Regions from separate parts of the Actinoplanes sp. NPDC023714 genome, predicted to be linked through region 2. Evidence: riboswitches for the same ligand, from Rfam matches in the RefSeq annotation. Region 2 holds a riboswitch; the other holds the start of a gene.
The links. Region 2 has a riboswitch for cyclic di-GMP ahead of AB0G10_RS30995 (hypothetical protein). Riboswitches for the same ligand answer to the same signal wherever they lie in the genome.
Positions count from the first base shown of each region.

Region 1: another riboswitch for cyclic di-GMP. It lies ahead of AB0G10_RS05280 (Calx-beta domain-containing protein); the one in region 2 lies ahead of AB0G10_RS30995 (hypothetical protein).

Region 1 covers NZ_JBFAAR010000001.1:1,107,494-1,111,465, reverse strand. The annotation lists gene AB0G10_RS05280 (Calx-beta domain-containing protein) at 1-1,927, opposite strand, end outside; cyclic di-GMP riboswitch class I at 1,942-2,021, opposite strand; gene AB0G10_RS05275 (response regulator transcription factor) at 2,171-2,803, opposite strand; gene AB0G10_RS05270 (sensor histidine kinase) at 2,800-3,939, opposite strand.
Region 2 covers NZ_JBFAAR010000008.1:200,145-204,116, reverse strand. The annotation lists gene AB0G10_RS31005 (hypothetical protein) at 1-1,105, shown strand, start outside; gene AB0G10_RS31000 (ribonuclease domain-containing protein) at 1,216-1,659, shown strand; cyclic di-GMP riboswitch class I at 1,854-1,928, shown strand; gene AB0G10_RS30995 (hypothetical protein) at 1,956-2,378, shown strand; gene AB0G10_RS30990 (DUF5305 family protein) at 2,571-3,972, shown strand, end outside.

The sequences.
Region 1 (3,972 bases), on a different contig from region 2:
TGCCGGTGACACGGGTGCTGCTGAGGTAGGAGTCACCTGACTTGGGCGTGAGGGTGAGGTTCACGGTCTCGTCGCGCTCGTTGACGAGGTCACCGTTGATCAGCATGACGCCGTAACCGGTGGTGCTCTCCGCCGGGATGGTCACCTCGGCGCTGCCGGCCGCGTAGTCGTTCCCCCCGACGCCGCTGTTGGTCGTCACCGCCGTGCCGGATCCGGGGTCGGTGAGCTCGAAGGTGACCGGGCTCTCGCTGCCGTTGCTGAGCTTGACCGGCAGCAGCACGGCGCTGGTCTCGTTCCCCTCCGGCATCGCGATGTCGTCGAAGACGAACGTCGGCTTGGAGTCGTCGTCGGTGATGGTCACCGCGTTGGTGGGCGTGGGGTTGGCCGCGCCGACCGGGTCGCTCAGGACGATGTTGAACGTCTCACCGGTGCCGCCACCCGGCTCGTAGACCGTGTCGCCGACGACGTCCACGGAGAAGGTCTGGGTGGTGGTGCCGGCCGGGAAGGTGAGGGTTCCGGACTTCGAGACGAAGTCCTTCACCGCCGTGGCCTTGCCGATGGCCGGCGCCTCCGCCTCGGTCGCCCACTTGACCTTGACGGTCCGGCCGGAGGCCGCGCTCAGCTTCGCCGTGATGGTACGGCTGGCACGCCCGCTGTTGCCCTCCTGCACCGTGGTGGTGTCGATGGTGACGTCGGGCTGGCTGCTGTCGTTGTCGGTGATCGTGATGTCGGCCTTCGACGGCGTGCCGAGCTCGGCGTTGGACGGGTTCGCCAGCTGAACGCCGAAGTCCTCGTCCGCCTCGTTCAACGAGTCGTCGGTGATGGTGATGGTCGCGTCCTCGGCGGTGTCCCGCGCGGGGAAGGTGACCGTCCGCGACGTCGACGCGGGGTACCCGAAGTCGGTGCCCTGGGTCGCCAGCTCGTGGTCCTCGTTCTTGGCGGTCGGCGGGATCGCGTCCCAGCGGACCGTGACCGGCTTGTCCGAGCCGAGGTCGAGCTCCAGCGGGATCGTCTTGGTGCCGGCGCCCTCGGACACCGTGGCCGTCAGCGAGTCGGCGATGCTGACCTTCGGAAGCGGGTCGATGTCGGTGATGCCGACCTGGACCGACGTGTTGGCCGGGGCCGCGACGTTGGTCGCGGTGCCGGTCACCGTGAAGTTCTCGAGCTCGGCGGAGTCCCGGACGTCGTCCTTGCCGACCACAATGTCCTTGGTCGCGCTCGTCTTGCCCTTGGCGATCGTGATCGTGTTCTGACCGGAGCCGAAGTCGGTGTAGTCGTTGCCCTTGGTCGCGGTGCCGTCGACCGCGGTCAGGGTGACCACGGTCTCCAGCCCGGACGGAGCGTCCAGCCTGGCGGTCAGGGTCGCCTTCGCGCCGCTGCCCTCGGTGACCGGACCGGTCGTGGTCAGCGTGTATCCCGGCGCGTCGTCGTTGTCGCTGATCGAGCCGGAGCCCTCCACCGTGGTCCCGCCCGACGTGGCGACGAGCTTCACCGTCTCGGGCGTGGCGCCCTCGTAGAGCGCGTCGTCGATCGTGCGGACCGTCACGGTCCGCGTCACGTTGGTCTCGCTGTCCGGGAAACTGACGGAGGTCGGTGACGGCGAGGTGACGAAGTCGGTGCCCGCCGTCGCGGCGTTACCGGATCCCGCCTCCGTCCGGAGCGTGTAGGTCGCCGTCGGGATGGTCTGGCCGGACCCGGCGCCTTCCCGGGTCAGCGTGAAGACGAGGTCACCGCCCTCGGTGATCGTGGGCGACGAGATCGTCACGTCACCGGCGGCCGCGTGTGCGGGCGAGGTGATCATGACCGTCGGGACGAGACCCACCGCCGCCGCAACAGCGATCGAGAGGGCCCGTCGCATCGACTTCGGGCCACGCAGCGCGAACGGAATCGAGCCGCTCTTGGCCGCATGGGCTTGTGGATAGCGCATGTGTTTCTTTCTCCTTCGGCGGCTGGGCTACCTCCGTTCGGGGAGGCCCCTGGCTTTGCGCCCCCGCCTCACGACGGGTTTGCCTGTTCGGGTACCGCGCCTGACAGCCGAAAACGAAAATGGCCGCCCAGGCACCGGGGAACCGGTATGTGAGCAGCGCAAACACCGGATCGTGATCCGGCATGAGGTCGCGCCTTCCGTAATCTAACCGGCGTATCGTCCCCTTACCGGCAGAACGGTTTTTTAAGTCGAATCGCCCTCAAGTAGCCCATGCCGCATCGCTGTGGTGACGGCCGCCGTCCGGTCCGCCACGTCCAGCTTGTTGAAGATCCGCAGGAGGTGGGTCTTCACGGTCGCCTCGGAGATGAACAGGCGTTTGCCGATCTCGGCGTTGGTGAGGCCGGCCGCCACCTGCCGCAGCACCTCGGTCTCCCGCGCCGAGAGCGCCGGCGGCGCCGGGGTGCGGACCTGCCGCACCAGGGTCGAGGCCACGCTCGGCGCGAGGACCGTCTCGCCGCGGGCCGCCGCCCGGACCGCGTCGGCGAGGTCGGCCGGGGAGGCGTCCTTCAGCAGGTATCCGGAGGCACCCGCCTCGATGGCCCGCAGGATGTCCCGGTCCGACTCGTAGGTGGTCAGCACCATGACCCGGACGCCGGGCGCCTCGGCGAGGATCCGGCCGGTGGCCTCCACCCCGTCGCCGTCCGGCATCCGCAGGTCCATCAGCACGATGTCCGGGCGGAGGACGACCGCCTGGGCCACCCCCGCCGTACCGGAGGACGCCTCGCCGATCACGGTGAGGTCGCTCTCGGCGTCGAGCATGCCGCGCAGGCCCATCCGCACCACGGGATGATCGTCGACGAGCAGGATCCGGATCATGCGGGGATCTCCAGTTCGATCGTGGTGCCGTCGGAGCCGTGCACGGTGAGCGTGCCGCCGACCTGATCGGCGCGGGCCTTCATGCCGGGAAGCCCGAACCCACCCGACATTTCGGAAATGTCGGAAATACCGCACCCGTCGTCCCGCACCATGAGCCGCACCGCATCGACCGAGTACGCCAGCACCACGGACACCGAACCGGCGTTCGCGTGCCTGCGTACGTTCGTCAGAGCCTCCTGCGCCGCCCGCAACAGCACCACCTCGACGGCGGTGGGCAGCTCCCGCACATCCCCGGTGACCCGGACCGTGGAATCCACGCCGGCCTCCTCGCTGAACCGGGCGGCCTGCCGGCGGATCGCCTCGGGCAGCGAGGCCGAGGCCAGCGCCGCGGGCGAGAGGGCGGCCACGAGCGCCCGCGACTCGGCCAGGTTCTCCCTCGCGGTGCGCACCGCCAGGGCGAGGCGCTCGTCCTTCAGCTCCGGGTCGGTCGCCTGGATCAGCGTGATGATGCTGGTGAAGCCCTGCGCCAGGGTGTCGTGGATCTCCCCGGCCAGCCGGTTCCGCTCGGCCGCGACGCCGGCTTCGTGGGAGAGCCGGGCCAGCTCGGCCCGGCTTTCGGAGAGCTCGGCGATGAGCGAGGCGCGCTCCTGGCTCTGCTCGACGATCTTGGTGATCCAGACCCCGATGCAGACCCCGGCGCCGGTGGAGATCGCCGCGATCACCAGGTCGATGCCGATGCCGCCGGGGTCGGCCCGGAGCTCCAGCAGGACCGGGATCACGTTCGCGACCACCACGAGGACGATCGCCCGGCGCAGCGGGACCAGCATGAAGAAGATCGGCAGGACCGCGAACATGAGCCAGGTCGCCACCGGCACGCAGGCGATCGCCACGGCGAAGAGCATCAGATGCGCCACGCAGACGACCAGGGCCGAGGTGTTCGCCGCCTCCCGCCGGATCAGCTGCCGGCCGGCGACCGCGTGCAGGACCGCCATCGCGGCGATGGCGGCGATCGCGCCGGCGCGGAGCGCGATCGAATAGCCGTCCACCATGACGATCGCGGCCGCCACCGCGACCGCGACCACCGCGAAGTAGAGATCCCAGAGCCAGAGCGCCGGAGGTGAGGTGGTGGAGCTCATTGAACCTACTTCCGTGGGACTTCCAGGCTTCGC
Region 2 (3,972 bases):
CGGCGTACTCGGCGGCAGCCTCATCCCGGGAGCGGTCGCCGACCACACCGACTTCGTCACCATGCCGGTCCTCGCCCTGCTCTCCGGCGTGATCCTCGGCTGGCTCGCCCGCGGCCGCCGGATGTCGACCGCCACGGTGGCGCTCGCCGGCCTGGCCGGTCCGGCGCTGCTGACCCTCGCCTACCTGATCGCCGGACCCGGCGAGACCACCGGCTTCGCGCTCAACCCGTACTGGGGCGCGATGGTCGCCAGCGGCGCCGGCGTGCTCGGCTCGGTGCTCGCCGTGATCGTGCGGGGCGCGCCGGAACGGGAGGGCGCGGCCGCGGCATCCTCCTCCGACACCGCCGCCACCACCCCTGCCGCCACCCCTGCCGCCGACGCGCCGCCGCTGCCCCGCCGCGACGCGCCGGCACCCGCCCAGCAGTCGGCCATCGCCGCCGCGGCGGCCGCCGCCGCGCAGCGCCCGGAGGCCCAGCTACGCCCCTCGGACACCGGCGTCATCCCCGCCGCCGACCGCCCGCACCCGGTCGCGGACCGCCCGCACCCGCTTGCCGACCGACCGCACCCCCACGCCGACCGCTCGCACCCGCCTGCCGACCGTCCTCACCCCCTTGCCGACCTGGCGAATCAGGCCCCGGCCAACGCGCCGAACTCGCCGTTCACCTCCGGCACCGGCACGCCGTTCGGCCAGGGCCCGTCGCAGGCCGGCCCGTCGCAGGCCGGCCCCGCGCATGCCGCCACGCACCAGGCAGCCGCGCCCCAGGCAGCGCCCGCCCAGGGCCGCTTCTCCCCGAGCCGGCCGCAGGAGCCCGCGCCCCGCTTCTCCGGTCAGCAGGAGGCGGCGCCGAGCCAGCGCCGAGGCTGGCGTGGCCGCCGCTCCGGCCCGGAGAACCCACCGGCGTCCCCAGCCGGCTCGTTCGACGGTTTCGCCACCGGCAACCCGGGTCCCCGGACCGGCATCGACACCGCCGAGCACCCCCGGATCACGCCGCGCCCGCCGGTCGTCGAGCCCACCTCGATCAGCGGCCCGCCGCCGCAGCGCGGCCGGGGTGGACGCCAGGAGTCGGAGTACGTCGACTGGGTGAACGGCCTGGGCGGCGCATGAAGCGTCGATGGACGCCGATGAAATGATCGGTCCGGGAGGTACCGCAACCCCCGCCCGAAAGTGACGATATTCGATGTCCGGGTCATCCCCCACGGCATCGGAGTCCGATCATGCGCACCGACCGGCAATCCCGCCCGCTGTCCCGAATCGGCCGCCTCTTCGCAGGCGTCGCCCTGGTCTTCGCCCTGTCGGGCACCGCTCTGGTCGCGCCCGCGGTCGTCGCGCCGACCGGCACCGACGCGGCTCAGGCCGCCGTACACAACAGCTGCACGATCAGCCGCTGCTCGGCCGCGCGCACCGCGTTCACCGGCTGGCAGTCCCTGGGCTGGCCGACGAGCGCCGGCTGGTACTCCTGGCCGTACGGCAACTACAACTACACCGGCGGCACGTTCTACAACCGCGAAGGTCAACTGCCGTCCGCCACGTACAGCGAATACGACGTCTATTCCCGCGCCCGCGGCGCCTCCCGGGACGCCTACCGCATCGTCGTGAACCGGAGCACGCGCGTCGCCTACTTCACGCCGGACCACTACGTGACGTTCTACAAGCTTTAAAACCTTTCTTCGTACGCGGGGCAGCCGTCCTCCCGACGGTCGCCCCGCCCCCATTTCACCGTTTCGAAAAGCCGCCTCGCACCCCGTTAGCACCCCACCCGCTATCAGGTGCGGTTTCTTCAGAAAAAGTCTCCGCGACCGCTCAGCCCCCCGGAACCCCAGCCGAACAACCTGGCGTCAGCGAGCAACCGCTCACGGCGAAAGAGCAAACCCGGCGCAAGCCGGGGACGCAAAGCCACGGGGCCTTACGGGCCGGCTGGGCTACCGACCTTGGGGAGAAACCTTCTATGCGCAACATGCTGCAGCTGCTTGGTGGAATTGCCGTCGCCGGTGTCGTCGCGGCCGGAAGCACCGCCTTCACCGCCTCCGGCGTGACCAACAGCGGCGGTTTCACCAAGATCGTTGGCGGTGGCACCACCACCATGACGGTCGAGGGCGCAGTCCTCACCTCGGCGAAGCTGAAGGCTGACGCCACGGACGCTAACAAGATCGTCGGCGCGACCCTCGACCTGACGGCTTCCGGCGGCATGACCCTTCCCACCACCTCGACGGTGTCCGGAGTCCTGAAGGGCACCGACAGCGGCAACAACGCAGCTACGTCGAAGGCGCTCACCTGCACCTACTCCAGCGGCACGGTGTGGAACTGCACGGTCGCCAACACGGGCACCGACTACCTCACCGCCGTGACCGACCTCGACGTGAGCGTCGTCGTCGCCTGATCCAGAACGCCTCCGGACGGTTCTCCCGGGTGACACCATGGCTGCTACCGCAGCATTGAGCCGTCACATCACGGAGTAGCCATTCCGAGGTTCCGACGTATCGCCGTGGCCGCCATCTTCATGATGGCGGCCATCGGTGCTTGGGCGGTCGGCACACACCGACTCTCCTACGTCGTCACTCACGGGGTGAGCATGAACCCCACGTACTACGCGGACGATCTGGTCTTCCTGATCAAATTCGATTCCTACGAAGTGGGGCAGATCGCCGCATACCATGGGGTCGGAGGCATTGAGACACTCCACCGCATCATCGGCGGCGACCCGCTCACCGGCTATGTCTTCCAAGGAGACAACAACCCGTCGGCCGACTCGCTCAACCCCACCGCGGATGAGCTCATCGGCCGCGCGGTTCTGCACGTCCCCCAGGGCGGCAGATGGCTGAAACCACTGCTCAGCCCCACCGCTCTCGGGATGTTCGGATTCCTGATCGCCAGTGGCGGCGCAGCCACGGCCACGGCGAGAACCCGCCGGGACGTTCCGCGCGGCAGGCAGAAGAAGAGAGCGAAGGGCATGTCTGGCCAAGGCGGCTCGTGGGCGGTGGTGACGGCCGTGGCCAAGGCGGCCGGTCGGCTGCATCCCGCCATCCGCGCCGTCGCCGCGTTCTCCGCCGTGCTGACCGTTCTCGGTCTCGCCCTAGGCGTGCTCGGATGGATGAAACCGGCGACCCAGATCACCGCTCCCTCTTCGGCTGCGGGCGAGCGGATGACCTTCTCCTACTCCGCTGACGTGCCGCGGAGCGCCGCCTACGACGGCACCACCGCGTACTCCCCCGATCCGATCTACCGGAATCTCGCCGACTTCGTCGTCCTGCGGATGCAGTATCTCGGCAAGCCCGGCGAGGTCGAAGTGAGTGCCCGGCTCTCGTCGTCGGCCGGCTGGCATTCCACCATCCCGCTGGCACAGGCCAAAAAGTTCACCGCACAGCGCTTCGTCGGCACCGTCTCGCTCGATCTCGACGGCTTCGAGGATCGTGCCAAGAAAGCGAGTGAGGCGATCGGCTCGGACATCGGTCCCATCACCGCGACGGTCACCGCGCTCGTCCGTCACGACGACGGCTCGACCTTCGAACCGACGCTGTCGTTCACCCTGAACGACGTCCAGCTCGCTCTCGCCGGCGGCGCGCAGAGCCTCCTTGTCGAACGATCGGCCGCGACATCGGGCGGCGAGGCGTACCCCCGCCAGATCTCCCTTCTCGGAAGGGATCTCCTCACCGCCGCGCAAGCGCGTAAGTATGCGGTCATCCTGCTGCTCGCCGCGTTCATCGGGGCTGCGGCCGTGGCCACGACGGCCTTCCGCCGCGTGCCGCTGCGCACCCGGAACCAGATCGAACGCCGCTACCCGCACCTTCTCGTCCCGGTCGAGCCGATGGCGAGCCCGCCCGGCAAACCGGTCGTGATCGTCGACAGCTTCCCGGCCCTGGTGAAGCTCGCCGAGAAGTACGGCCAGATGATCCTCACCTGGACCCGGCCGGACGGCGCCGACGACTTCGTGGTCCGCGACGACGGGGTGACCTACCGCTATCGGATCGCCTCGG